2 regions of the Thomasclavelia ramosa DSM 1402 genome follow, and region 2 is predicted to be linked to the other one. Evidence: predicted binding sites of a transcription regulator. Region 2 holds the regulator's gene; the other holds the start of a gene.

Region 1 (7,797 bases), 1.1 Mb from region 2:
TGGCCTTGTACTGATAATTCTAAAAAGCACTTGATTATGGGTGGATATAGTACATTCTTACATCCGGGGGTTGATCCAAATAAGATCCAAGGTATTGTTCTAAATCCAATGCAACAATCTGAACCAAGTAAAGTGGCAATTTTTGGAAATGCATGTTATTCATGGAATATTTGGGAAACTAGTGAAGAAGCAGATGAAATTTGGGAAGATTCATTTAAATATGTTGATCATAATAGCGCAGAAGTAACAGCTGCTTCGGATGCCTTAAAAGAACTATCAAAACATATGATAAATCAAAATATGGATAGTCGTGTAACGCCATTACAAGAGTCAGTAGAATTAAAAGATCGTTTGAATCAATTTAAAACTGCTTTAAATAGTGGTAATACAATCAGTGATGATTTATTTACCGATTTAATTAACGAGTTCACAAAATTACAAACAGCTGCAAAAACTTATCGTAATGAAGCAGGTGACACTCGTATAAAAGATCAAATAATTTATTGGTTAGATTGCTGGGATGATACTACTGAGGCAGCGATTGCTTTAATTAATGGTGTCAAAGCAGTGCAAGATGGTGCTGAAAATGACCAAATTTGGGACTTGTATGCTCAAGGTCAAGCTGCTTTTGAAAGATCAAAAACACATAATTTCCATTATGTTGATCATGATGAATATGCGGAAGTAGGGGTACAACATATTGTACCGTTTATAAAAACAATGGAACAATACTTATCTGATGTTGCATCATCAATTATTGATCCATCAAAACAGGTAACAAAATTTATTACAAATCGTGATGATACACCTACTGGAGCTATTTCAAATGTTTTTGATAATAAAGCCAATACGGAAATTGTTTATAAAAATCCAAATTCTATAAATGAAGGTACATATGTTGGTGTTAGTTACACAAAAGCTATTGATGTAGATAAAGTGATATTTAGATTAGGTACAAATAGTAATTCTAAAGATACTTTTGCAAAATCTAAAGTGCAATTTACTAATGATGGCAAAGAATGGAAAGATTTGGATGGAACTATTTATAATCTACCAAATGAAGTTGTTTTAGAAGATTTAGAATTACAAAATGTAAAAGGAATTAGAATGATTGCCACAGAAGCGAAATCTAATACTTGGTTAGGAATTCGTGATATTGTTGTAAATCCAACAGATGAACCTATTGTAGATAATGATATGGGAACATTATCTATAGATAAATTGTCATTACAAGGCGGTACTCTTGCAAAAGTAACAGATGGAGATAACTCTACATTTGCTCACTTTGCTGAAGATCCGTATAAAGGTGGCACAATTAAAGATTATATACCTATTGATGCCTCATTGATTTTAACATTCAAAAATCCTAAAAAATTAGGAACAATTAATTTTGTTCAAGATAGTAAAACTGATAAAATTACAAAATATGCGCTTGAATATACAATTGATGGTAAAAATTGGCAAGAAATTGCAAAATATGATGGTCAAGCAGCAGTTAATGAGGATGTTTCAGCATTAAACTTAACGGTTAAAGCAGTTAGAATTAGAAATTTAGAATTAAATTTACAAAATGATAGTGCTGGTTTTTGGTGGAAAGTTTATGATTTTAGTGTAAGCAATCCTGCAGCTATAGAAAAGACATTTATGTATACTGATACATGGGAAGTCTACAAAGGAACAGAGTCAAATCTAACGGATGGAGATAACACTACAGCTTTAGATTTTAATACTAAGCCTGGTGATACTAGCCGCGTTGGTGATTTTATTGGTTGGGATTTTGGAAAAACAATTCAGATAGGAAAAGTTCATGCTGTTATTGGTGGAGATCGTAATGCGGGTGACAAGTGGCTTAAATACAGTTTACAATACTCTACTGATGGTCAAGATTGGACAACATATAAATCATATGAAGGTGTTACTAACGGCAAAGATGTTATTGATGAGAATTTACGTGGAGTAGAGGCAAGATATGTTCGTTTAGTAAATAATGAACAGAAAAATTCTTGGGTAATTTTCTCAGAATTTGATGTTGCTCAATTTGATCCTATTAAAGATTATGATGATACAAATGTATACACAAATACAGAATATAGATTGATAACAGAAAGTAAAGAAGATTTAACTAAATTGATGTATGATGAGGTAATCACATTAACTCAAGGTCAATATATTGGTGTTGATTTATTAAGAATTAAAGATATTAGTGAAATTGTTGTTGATATGAATAAAGATAATTTGACTATAGAAACATCTAAAAATGCACTTGAGTGGACTACTGTAAAAACTAAAACTAGTGAATTACCTGATGCTCGTTATGTAAGAATAATTAATAATACTGATTCTGCCATTACTTTTGATCTTAATAGATTTGAAGTACATTCAAATGAATTATACGCTCCTTCATTATATGAAACAACAATGGGAATTAATAGTTCATGGGGAGTAGCAGAAGATAGTCGTAATAATGGTGCGGCTTTTGATGGTAATATTGATACAACAACAGAATTTGCAGATCTGCCACAAAAAGGACAATACATTATTTATGATTTAGGACAAGAAAGAAATATTTCTAAAATTCAAATGTTCTGCCAAGATTCTGCAGTAAATTATATTCGGGATGCTGATATTCTTATTTCTAATGATTTAGAAAATTGGACAAAGGTTATAACAATTGGTGATGGAGTAGAAAATAAAAATGATGCCTCTGTTACTTGTATAAATTCTGATGCAGGTTATAAAGCATCAAGTACTTATCCTAATAAGGTATTGGTTGAAGGGACTGCTGATAATGTTAAGGCTCGTTATTTAAAAATTTTAATGACAGCAACAAATAATAATCGTGCAGTTTTATTCAATGAAATTGTAATTAATGATGGTGAGTATGTTCCGGTATCAAATGATCCTACTTTTGAATCAAATGCAGTGGAAGTACAAGGATTTGTACCACAAAATATGTTTGACGGTGATTTAACTACAGCATATAAACCAAATACTACTGATGCAGGGTATATTACATATACACTTTCTGATAATTTAGATGTTAAGAAAATAAATATCGTTCAAAAAGGGACAGTAAGTAATGCTAAGGTAATGGCTTTAGTAATGGTTGGTGAAGAAAAACAGTGGGTACAAGTAGGCACTTTAAGCAAATCACTAAATGAGATATATTTACCATTTGATATGACTTATGAATTGAAGATTGTATGGGAAGCAAATAATATCCCAACAATTTCTGAAATTGTAAGATTAAATGATGATGAATTTTTACCAGAATTAGAAGCATTACAAAAATATGTTAACTCATTAAATGTTGATGAAAATAATTATACTGCGTCTTCTTATGCTAAGTATGTTAGCAAATTGAATCAGGCAAATGAAGTTTTATCAACTGCTTCAGGAGATAAGAAATTAATAATCAAAGCATATAGTGAATTACAAATTGCTTATACTAATTTAGTTACTCGTGGTAATGTCCAATTAATTAAAGATGAATTAAATAAAATTGGTGCATTAGTTGCTGATGATTATACTGATTCAACATGGGAGGCATTACAAGATAAAGTTAATGAGGCTAATACTTTATTAGCTAAAGGTGAAGAAGAATTGAGCGTTAAAGAAGTTGCTGATATGGTCAACATATTACAAGTAGCTAAATCAAACTTAATTACAAAAGTTTCAGTGAGTAAAGAAGTATTACAAAATTATATAGATACAAATGAGTTGGATAATTTAGATACTAGTAAATATCTAACATCTACTGCAACACCATTTGTAGATGCATTAAAGGTGGCACATGACCTAATTGCCAGTGATGATGCGACAGTTAAACAATTGGAAGATGCTTTAACAGCATTACAAGAAACACGTGCGGCATTGGTTTTAAAAGCAACTGCTGATGAAATTAATGCTATAAATGGATTAATTGATAGTTATAAAGAAAATAATTATACTGCTTCTACATGGAAAGAATTTGTTAAAGTACTAACAGAAGTTAAAGATGCTTTAAATGATGAAAACAGCAGTGAAGATATAGCTGAATTAACAAAAACTTTGAAAGCTGCTGCTGAAAAACTTGTAGAACGAGGAGATTTAACAGATCTTAATATTTTATTAGAAACTGCTGAAGCACTTGATGCTAATAGATATACTGAAGAATCTTATAATAAATTATTGGATATTATTAAAACTATCAAAGTAGAGTTAAAAGATAGTTCAGAAATGCTACAAACTGATGTAGATAAACTACAGGCTAAGTTGCAAGCAGCAATTGATGCATTAGAAATAAAACCATCAGTTACCCCTAATGAAGATGGTATAATTAATGGAAACACTGCATCAGATACAACAACTAGTTCAAAAACTGGTGACGATGTAGTTATTGGATCATTCTTAGTATTAGGAATGTTAAGTATTGCTGGATTATGGCTATACCGTAAAAAAGAAAATTGTTAATAGCGATATATTTCTCTCTCTCTTTTAGAAGAAGGCTGAATAAAAATTCAGCTTTTTTTCTATTTAGGTGAGTATATATATTGACAAAAAATTAAAATATGATATATTAATATCAGTAATCATTACTGTTAATTATAGGTGATGATGAAATAAATAATATAAAAAGGAGATAATTATAATGGCTAAATTTGTATGTTCTGTATGTGGATATGTTTATGAAGGAGATGCAGCTCCAGAACAATGTCCAGTATGTAAAGTTGGGGCTGACAAGTTCGTTGAACAAACAGGTGAAATGACTTGGGCAGCAGAACACGTTGTAGGTGTTGCTAAAGACGTAGATGAAGAGATCAAAAAAGAATTAAGAGCAAACTTTGAAGGAGAATGCTCAGAAGTAGGAATGTATTTAGCAATGGCAAGAGTTGCACATCGTGAAGGATATCCAGAAATTGGATTATATTGGGAAAAAGCAGCTTATGAAGAAGCTGAACATGCAGCAAAATTTGCAGAATTATTAGGAGAAGTAGTAACTGATTCAACAAAAAAGAACCTAGAGATGCGTGTTGAAGCTGAAAATGGAGCAACTATGGGTAAAACAGAATTAGCTAAGAAAGCTAAAGCATTAAACTTAGATGCAATTCATGATACAGTGCATGAAATGGCACGTGATGAAGCACGTCATGGAAAAGCGTTTGAAGGATTGTTAAACAGATATTTTGGTAAATAATAATTGGATATTAGATTAAACTAGGGTGACAAACCCTAGTTTTTTACATCTAGACAGAAGTAGATTTAAAAATAAATATTTTAATTTTTTAGCACTTTAACCTTGACAGTGCTAAAAAGAGATGTATAATATAATTAGCACTTAGGGATATAGAGTGCTAAAGGAGTGATAGACATGAATATTGAAAAATGGACTGCCAAGATGCAAGAAGCAATTCAAAAAGCAATAACAATGGCTAGTGAAATGGGTCATCAAGTAGTTGATGTAGAGCATTTTCTATTAGCTTTGCTGGAAGACAATGCAGGTATATTATATCGAGTCTTAAGTAAGGCAAATGTCAATATTGCCGATCTACAAAATAAATTGAACGTAAGGTTGCAAGGTAAGCCGATTGTAAGTAATGTGGATATAAATAGTATTCGAATCTCATATGATTTGAATCAACTGCTTAGTTTAGCGGATAAGCAAATGCATAATTTTAAAGATGAATATCTAAGTGTAGAACATTTAATTATGGCATTATTTGAATTAAATAGTAGCTGGTTAAAAGAAATATTAAATGGTTATAATTTAAATAAGAAAAACGTAAAGAAAATTATTGATGAAATGCGAGGTGGAAATATGGTCGATAATCAAAATCCTGAAAACCAATACGAAGTATTGGAAAAATATGGACGTGATTTAACAAAAGATGTTGCCGATGGAAAACTTGATCCAGTTATTGGGCGAGATGAAGAAATTCGTCGTGTGATTCAGATCTTATCACGAAAAACAAAAAATAACCCAATTTTAATTGGTGAACCTGGTGTGGGTAAAACAGCAATAGTTGAAGGATTAGCTTGGCGTATCTTTAAAAATGACGTGCCAGTTTCTCTGCAAAATAAAACACTATATGAATTAGATCTAGGAGCACTAGTTGCAGGAGCTAAATATCGTGGTGAATTTGAAGAAAGATTGAAAGCCGTTTTAAATGAAATTAAGAAGGCTGAAGGAGATATTATCTTATTTATCGATGAAATCCACCAATTAGTTGGTGCTGGTAAAACTGATGGGGCAATGGATGCTGCAAACTTATTAAAGCCAATGTTGGCTCGTGGTGAGTTGCATTGTATTGGAGCAACAACATTAGATGAATATCGGATGTATATTGAAAAAGATGCTGCCCTTGAAAGACGTTTCCAAAAAGTTCAAGTTGATGAACCAGATCAAGATGATACAATTGCCATTCTTCGTGGTTTGAAAGATTCATTTGAATCACATCATGGAGTACAAATTACTGATAGTGCAATTATTGGTGCTGTTAATATGTCACAACGATATATAACTGACCGTTTCTTACCTGATAAAGCAATTGATCTAATCGATGAAGCTTGTGCTTCTATTCGTATGGAAATAGATTCATTACCAGAAGAGTTAGATGTTATAACACGTGAGAAAAATCGATTAGAAATGGAACGAATTTCAATTGAAAAAGAAGACAAAAATGAAGATAATGAAAAACGTTTAAATGAGATTAAAAGTCGGATTGCTTCTTTAGACGAACAAGTAAAAGGTTTAACTGACAAATGGCAAGAAGAAAAGAAATCATTGGATCATATTAAAGAATTAAAAGACCAAAAAGTAAGATTAGAAGCTTTAACGGATAAATATCAGACAGAGGGTAATTTGGAAGAAGCATCAAGAATCAAATATCAAACATTACCACAAATCGAAAAAGAAATTAAAGAATTTGAAGCTTCTAAAAAAGAAGATGACTTATTACAAGAAAAGGTCACTGTAGATACAGTTAGCGAAGTAATTGCTCGCTGGACAGGAATTCCAATGAATAAATTAATGGAATCTGAACGTGAAAAATTATTAAAGTTAGATACTGCGTTAAAGGTACGGGTAATCGGTCAAGATGAAGCAATTGAAAAAGTTAGTGATGCAATTTTAAGATCAAGAGCAGGAATCAATGATGAAAATCGTCCAATTGGAAGTTTCCTATTCTTAGGTCCAACTGGAGTTGGTAAAACAGAAGTAGCTAAGTCATTAGCTGAGCAATTATTTGATACAGAGCGAAATATAGTTAGAATTGATATGTCAGAATACATGGAAAAATTCAGTGTTTCTCGTTTAGTCGGAGCGCCACCAGGATATGTTGGATATGAAGAAGGTGGACAATTAACAGAAGCTGTGCGTCGTCATCCTTATAGTATTGTTTTATTGGATGAAATTGAAAAAGCACATCCCGAAGTATTTAATATCTTGTTGCAAGTGTTAGATGATGGTCGAATTACTGACTCTAAAGGAAATCTAGTCAGCTTTAAAAATACGATTATCATTATGACTTCAAATATCGGTTCAAATTACTTATTAGAAGGTAATAATAGTGATACAAGAGCAGCGGTTGATAATGAATTGAAAGCACATTTCAAACCAGAATTCTTAAATCGTATTGATGAGATTGTTTATTTTAACTCATTAGATCAAGCGGTTGTTAATAAAATTATTGATAAATTTATTAAACAACTATCTGATCGTTTAAGTGATAAAAAGATCACTATTACAGTAAGTGATAGAGCTAAAGCTGTAATTAGTGAACAAGGTTATGATGTAACATTTGGTGCACGACCACTAAA
Region 2 (7,797 bases):
CATATCCACGTCCATGACAATGTGGACATTTCTCTTTAACAACTTTTCCAGTTCCATTACAGTCAGGACAAGTAGTTTCAGTTACAAATGTCCCAAATGGTGAACTTTGCTGCTGTTGAACAGTTCCACGTCCACCACAGCGTGAACACGTTTGGACATCATTAGGATTTTTAGCCCCACTACCGTTACAATGAGTACATGGTGCATCATAAGTAACTTTAATATCTTTCTTTACACCATTTACTGCTTCCATGAAACTGATATTTAAACGCATTAAGCGATCATCACCACGACGTGGTCCTGTATTTCTTTGACGTGATCTTCCGCCACCACCAAAGAAAGATCCAAAAATATCTCCTAAATCAACATCTTCAAATCCAAATCCACCAAAACCACCAGCACCACCATTACCAGCACCTTGCTCAAATGCAGCATGACCAAAGCGGTCATAAGTGGCTTTTTTATTAGCATCTGATAATACTTCATAAGCTTCTTGGACTTCTTTGAACTTTTCTTCAGCACCAGGCTCTTTGTTGACATCAGGATGATATTGTTTTGCTTTTTTACGATAAGCTCGTTTGATCTCATCGGCTGAAGCCTGTTTACTTACACCTAAGACTTCATAATAATCTCTTTTATCAGCCATATTTTCACCCTCTTTTTATACTATTTAAAACCAAGGCGGCAAAGCCTTGGCTTTAAATGATTAGTTCTTTTCTTCGAAATCTGCATCAACAACATTATCATCTTGTGCATTTGCTGTACCAGCATTTGCATCACTAGCTCCTGCTCCACCTTGTTGTTGATATGCATATGAAGCCATTTGTTGTGCCATTTGTTCTAATTCAGACATTTTAGCTTCTAATGTAGCCATATCGTTGTTATCTAAAGCTGCCTTTAACTCATCTTTTAATTTTTCAGCAGATTCTTTTTGAGTAGCATCAATTTTGTCACCTTGTTCTGCTAAAGCTTTATCGATTTCATTAATCATTTGTTCAGCTTTATTTCTTGTTTCGATATCTTTACGTTTTTGTTCATCTTCAGCTTTATTAGCTTCAGCTTCTTTAACCATTCTATCAATTTCTTCATCACTTAAACCAGTTGAGTTTTGAATAACGATAGATTGTTCTTTTTGAGATTTTAAATCTTTAGCTTTAACATTTACGATACCATTAACGTCAATGCTGAAAGTTACTTCGATTTGAGGTACACCACGTGGAGCTGGTTCAATACCGTCTAATTTAAATAAACCTAATTGTTTATTATCTTTAGCCATTGATCTTTCACCTTGTAAAACGTTGATATCTACAGCAGGTTGATTATCAGCAGCAGTTGAGAATACTTGAGATTTAGTTGTTGGAATAGTTGTATTTCTTTCAATTAATACTGTCATTACACCACCCATAGTCTCAATACCTAATGATAATGGAGTAACATCTAGTAATAATACATCTTTAACATCACCAGCAATAACCCCACCTTGAATTGCAGCACCCATAGATACTACTTCATCAGGGTTAACAGATTTATTTGGATCTTTTCCTAATAATTTTTTAACTGATTCTTGAACAGCAGGAATACGAGTAGAACCTCCTACTAATAATACTTGATGAATTTCAGTTGGGTCCATACCAGCATCTTTCAATGCTTGACGTACAGGAGTTTCAGTTCTTAAAACTAAATCACGAGTTAATTCATCAAATTTTGCTCTAGTTAATGTTAATTCTAAGTGTAAAGGCCCCGCTGCACCAGCTGAGATGAATGGTAATGAAATTTGTGTTTGCATAGTTCCTGATAAGTCTTTTTTAGCTTTTTCAGCAGCTTCTTTAACACGTTGCATTGCCATTTTATCATTTGATAAATCAACACCTTGATCTTTTTTGAATTCTTCAACAACCCAATTCATGATTTTTTCATCAAAATCATCACCACCAAGTTTATTATCCCCAGCAGTAGCTAATACTTCAAAAGTTCCATCAGCTAAGTCTAAGATAGAAACGTCAAATGTACCTCCACCTAAGTCATATACTAATACTTTTTGTTCTTGATCTAATTTATCTAATCCAAACGCTAAAGCAGCAGCAGTTGGTTCATTGATAATACGTTCTACTTCTAAACCAGCAATTTTACCAGCATCTTTAGTAGCTTGACGTTGTGCATCGTTAAAGTATGCAGGAACTGTAATAACTGCTTGTGTTACAGTTTCACCTAAATATGCTTCAGCTGTTGCTTTTAAGTTTTGTAAGATCATTGCTGAAATTTCTTGTGGTGTATAGTCTTTACCATTTGCATGTTCTTTATGATCAGTACCCATATGACGTTTAACTGACATAATTGTATCTGGATTAGTTACTGCTTGACGTTTAGCAGCTTCACCAACGATAATCTCTCCATTTTTAAATGATACTACTGAAGGAGTTGTTCTGTTTCCTTCTGGATTAGCGATTACTTTAACTTCACCGTTTTCCATAACACTGACACATGAATTTGTTGTACCTAAGTCAATACCAATAATTTTACCCATAATTAAATTCCTCCTATTTATTCACTTACTTTTACTAAAGATGCACGAATAACGCGATCTTTTAACTTATATCCTTTTTGTAACTCTTCAACAATCATATTTGTTTTAAAGTTATCATCTTTTACGGTCATAACTGCTTGATGGAAGTTTGGATCAAACTCTTCACCCTCAGTTTTAATTACTTCAACACCTTGTGACTTTAATACTTCCATCAGTTGGTTATAAATCATTTCATAACCCTTCAAAAAGTTTTTAATTTCATCACTAGGATCAACTACAGCTAACGATCTTTCAAAATTATCTACAACAGGTAATAATTCTTCAATAAATGATTGCATCATAAATTTCATTGCATTAGCATGTTCGTTCTGTAATCTCTTCTTAAGATTTTCCATATCAGCAAACACTTTATAATAATCAGTTTTCCAAGTATTTACTTCATCTTCTAAATTCTTAAGTTGATCTTCAACTGTAATTTCATCTTCTTTTGTTTCAACTGTTTCTTCTGCAGTCTTTTCTGTAGATTCTTCATCTACTACTGTTTCTTTTTCCTTAGCCACTACATTCACCTCTATTCATCGTTTGAATCATCTGATTCGTCAAAGAACGCCTCTTCAATATTCCTTGAAATATACTCTACTAAGGAAACTACTTTTTCATAAGGCATTCTTGTTGGCCCAATTACTGAAATAGATCCCTTGGTTCTCTCTCCTGTTCTAAATGAAGCTGAGATGACCGATACATCCTCAATTTCATTAATCGGTGAATCAGAACCAATTCTTACCGTTACTCCTTCTTCATCAGATAAAGGTTGTAAGGCATTCCATACTTGAGAGTTTTCAAATGCACTAACGATTCTTCTCAATTTATTTACATCATTATACTCAGGCTGGTATAACATATTTTCTTTTCCTGAAAAATATACATTGCTCGAAGCAAATCGAACAAAAGCTTCAAGAAAAGCATTAAATAATTCCTCATGCTCCTTGATTTTAGCTGATAACACCGGTTTTACATCACGTTCTAAACGAAATGCTACCTGATCAATCGGTGTCCCTATCAATAAATCATTCATCACTGCAACACAACTCACCAAATCATCAATTTTATGATTACGGTTTAAATCAAACACCTTGTTTTCAACATAGCCTTGATTCGTAATAATAATCGCAGTAACTCGGTTATCATTCAAAGGAACAATATTGATTTGCTGCAAAGTATCTTCGCTAGAATCTGGTCCCAAGACTACCGATGTTAGATGCGTTAGTTCACTTAACATCTCACAACTTTCATGAATAATTTCATTCAAACCACGATGACGATCGCTAAAAATTTGCGCTACTTGGTTTTTAATCCCTTCATCTAGATCCCGCTTTGCAAGATTATCAACATAGAATCGATATCCTTCAACCGAAGGAACTCGTCCGGAAGATGTATGAGTTTTTTCTAAATAACCATACTCTTCAAGAAAACTCATCTCATTACGAATGGTTGCACTTGAATAAGGCAATTGATATTTTGTCATCAAAGCTTTTGACCCAACTGGTTCAGCCGTTTCAATAAACTCATCAACAATACATTTAAATACTAATAGTTGCCTCGCTGTAAGCATCAGTTTCACCACCCTTAGCACTCATCTTTCCTTTGTGCTAAATACATTATACATCAATAATTAGCACTGTCAACACCTTTGTGCTAAAAAATAAAAAAAGAATTATAAATCCGATTTCTATTTAAAACAACTCTATAATCAATCTAATTCCTTGATAAAATCACAAAAAAAACAGCCCTAAGGCTGTTAAATTTTTTCAAAAACACTTGACGGTTGTTTACAAACTGGACAAATAAAATCTTCAGGCAATTCATCTGCTTCTAAAATAAATCCACAAACAGTACATCTCCAACCATGTTTTGAAGTATCTGCTTGATAACTAGAAGCATTTTTAGGTGTTGTTCCATTTTTCTTATTATGATAATTTGCATAAGTTAATACTTCACCTTCATTAATCACTTTACAATCAATAACATCGCCAACAAACATAATATGTGTTCCAACATCTGTCATTGAAATAACTTTAACACTAAATGAAGCAGCTATTCCTTCGGTGATTTGTTTAATATTTTGACAATCAACTTCATAATCAATCCCATCAAATTTGTTAACATCTTTACCAGACTGAAAACCAAATCTTCTGATAACATCCATATCAATATCATCAAGTAATACCCCAACGTTATAAACACAACTATTTTCAATTAACGATGTAGTATAATTATTTTTATTCAGCGTAATACAAACTCGTGCCGGCTCTGAAGTAACCTGTACAAAAGTGTTAGCAATACAAGCACTATCCTTACCATCACAACTGCTAGATACAACATACAACCCATAACTTAACTTAAAAAATGCTTTATTGTTCATATCCCAACCTCCTTATTAGTAATGATTACTATTTGATTATACATCTTTTATTTCCTATTGTAAACCCAATTTAGAAGATTTAACCGTTCACTATACGATAACTCATCTAATTATCCCCGTTTATAAAAAATCTATTAAGATTTCATTTAATAACTTAATTGATTCACTAGTTGCATGTAAATAATCATTTTCAATTACTAACGTTTTCATCTTCAAATGTTTATCAATAGCAGTTTGATAAACATCAACTGCTCTAAGACCATATCTCTTTTCAAATTCTTTTAAATCTAAGCCTTTCACCAAACGTAATGACATCATTAAATGGTTAAACATCGTTTCTTCTTTAGAATTAATCATCTTTGTGATTGTATTTTGACGACGTAAATAAGCATTTAAATTACGATTATGTTCTATTAAGCAATCATCAATTTTTCCACTGGCTCCTACCCCAATTCCATAATAGTTATCATACTGCCAATAAGCTAGGTTATGAAGTGACTCATATCCAGTTTTCGCAAAGTTACTGATTTCATATTTATGGAAACCTATTTGTTCTAAAGATTCCTCTATCAATTGAGTGATTTTCGATTCCACTTCTTCATCAAGCGGTTGATAATTTAGATTTTTCAAGACAGTATGATCTTCTAAAATTAGTGAGTAGTAAGAAATATGCTCGATCGGTAACTGTCTAACCTTAGCTAAATCATTTTTTATATCCGTAATCGTTTGATTAGGCAAACCATACATAAGATCAATTGAAATATTATTAAAACCAATTTTGCGTGCATAATCGATAATCCGCTCAACTTGTATAGTCGTATGCTGGCGATTAATCTTTTTTAAAAGGATATCATTAAATGTTTCAACCCCGATACTTAAACGGCTAACACCACCTCTTTTTAAAATATCTAATTTATAATAATCGATACTTTCTGGATTAACTTCTATGGACACCTCTTTAGTCTCACTACTTATGTATGGTTTAATAATATCCATCAGCCATTCTAATTGTTCATCATTTAAACTGCTCGGTGTTCCACCACCAATATATATAGTCTTTAGCGGCTCTGTAATATTTAAAGCTTGAAGTTCATGTTTTAAAACCGCCAAATAATCATCGGCTTGATGTTCGTTATAAAAAACTTTACAAAAGTCACAATATGCACAAATTTGTTCACAAAAAGGAATATGCAGATATAATGAATTAGTCTTCATTTTCAAAACCAAATTCTTTAGCCAAACCACCTAAAGAAGTTTCCTTATACGCACTATTTAAATCTTTTCCTGTTTCTTTCATCACCCGAACAACCGCATCAAAAGAAACTTTATTTTTTCTCAAGTAACCCAGCTGCTTAGCATACATCGCCGCATCCATTGCTCTAAGTGCACCAAAACCATTACGCTCAATACAAGGAATTTGAACATAGCCGCCTACAGGATCACATGTTAAACCAAGATTATGTTCTAAGCCCATTTCACCAGCATATTGAATCAGATTATTATTAAGTTCTAAAATCCAGCCATAAGCAGCCGCTGCCATTGCACAAGCACTTCCGATTTCTGCCTGACAACCACCATCAGCGCCAGAAATAGTTGCATTTGTTTTAATAACATTGCCAAATATTCCAGCTACTGCTAATGCTTTTATAATCTCTTTTCGAGGAATTTCTAATTGTTTGTAACAATAATATAAGACTGCTGGTAAAACTCCGCTAGCTCCACATGTCGGTGCAGTAACAATACGATGTCCACTGGCATTTTCTTCACTAACCGCATAAGCATAACTACTAACTAATAAGCGATCTCGTTCTCCACTACGACGTGTGTTGATTGCTTGTTGATACATTGATTTAGCAACTCTTTTCAATCCCAGTTTTCCTGGAATAACTCCCGTTGTTGATAATCCAGCTTCAACACAAGCAAACATTGCATTTAGTACTTCAAATAAATAAGCTTTAAAATGCTCATCTTCATACTCGATTGTATAATCATATAAATTGATTCCTTTACGATCACAATATTCTAAAATTTCCGTTAAATTACCATGCGGATATACTTGCTTAGAAGGTTGCAAAGAACTATCATCATACATTAAAGCTCCACCACCTACTGAATAAACTGTAATTTTATCAAGCAATTGATTTTCCCGATATATTTCAAAAATCATCCCATTTGGATGTTTAGGTAATGCTGTATTAACAAAGTGTATCTTAACACTATCTTTACCTAAAGTTTCTTCAATAATGTAATCTGTTAAATGGCCTTTCCCTGTCAATGCTAACGAGCCATGTAGATATACTTCAAAATGTGTAGCCTGAGGATAGGTTTCCTTAACCTTTAATGCCGCTCTTTGTGGTCCCATCGTATGGGACGAAGATGGTCCAACCCCAATTTTATATAACTCTCTTAATGATTCCATAATACCTCCTAAATTCTTACCATAAATAATTCTAAACCCATTTTTTTATCCATTTTACCTGTTTTGATTTCTACATCAAGACGTGATAAATCATCTAAACATTGCAATAATTCATTTAAATCAAAATCTTTTCCTTCTTGACGAACATATTTTAATCGGTAAGGATTAACTCCCAGTATTTTTCCAATTTCTTTATCATTATAACCTTTACGATCCAATAATTTAACTTGGTAAATTAGCCGCATTTGACCCGCTATAAGAACAATCAACTTAATTGGTTCCTCATTTAAAATCATTAGATCATGATAAATCGAAAACATTTTTCTTCGATCTTTTTGAAGAATCGCACTAGTTAATGCAAAAACATTTTCATCCAACGGCTTACTTACCAATTCATCAACAATATCATATGTAATATGTTTGCTGTACAAA

The links. The regulator HrcA, encoded in region 2, represses chaperone genes, less so after heat shock. The targets are predictions, from matches to a motif close to TTTTAGCACTNNNNNNNNNNNAGTGCTAAAA.
Region 1: a site for HrcA is predicted at 5,263-5,293, ahead of clpB (ATP-dependent chaperone ClpB). Genes of this name have one in related genera too.

Annotation. Positions count from the first base shown of each region.
Region 1 covers NZ_CP036346.1:827,175-834,971, forward strand. Annotated here, with positions in the region: gene EYR00_RS03960 (beta-N-acetylglucosaminidase domain-containing protein) at 1-4,452, shown strand, start outside; gene EYR00_RS03965 (rubredoxin-like domain-containing protein) at 4,631-5,176, shown strand; gene clpB (ATP-dependent chaperone ClpB) at 5,351-7,797, shown strand, end outside.
Region 2 covers NZ_CP036346.1:1,926,401-1,934,197, forward strand. Annotated here, with positions in the region: gene dnaJ (molecular chaperone DnaJ) at 1-646, opposite strand, end outside; gene dnaK (molecular chaperone DnaK) at 707-2,524, opposite strand; gene grpE (nucleotide exchange factor GrpE) at 2,542-3,093, opposite strand; gene hrcA (heat-inducible transcriptional repressor HrcA) at 3,096-4,136, opposite strand; gene EYR00_RS09360 (flavin reductase) at 4,323-4,946, opposite strand; gene hemW (radical SAM family heme chaperone HemW) at 5,067-6,161, opposite strand; gene EYR00_RS09370 (L-serine ammonia-lyase, iron-sulfur-dependent, subunit alpha) at 6,151-7,365, opposite strand; gene holA (DNA polymerase III subunit delta) at 7,374-7,797, opposite strand, start outside.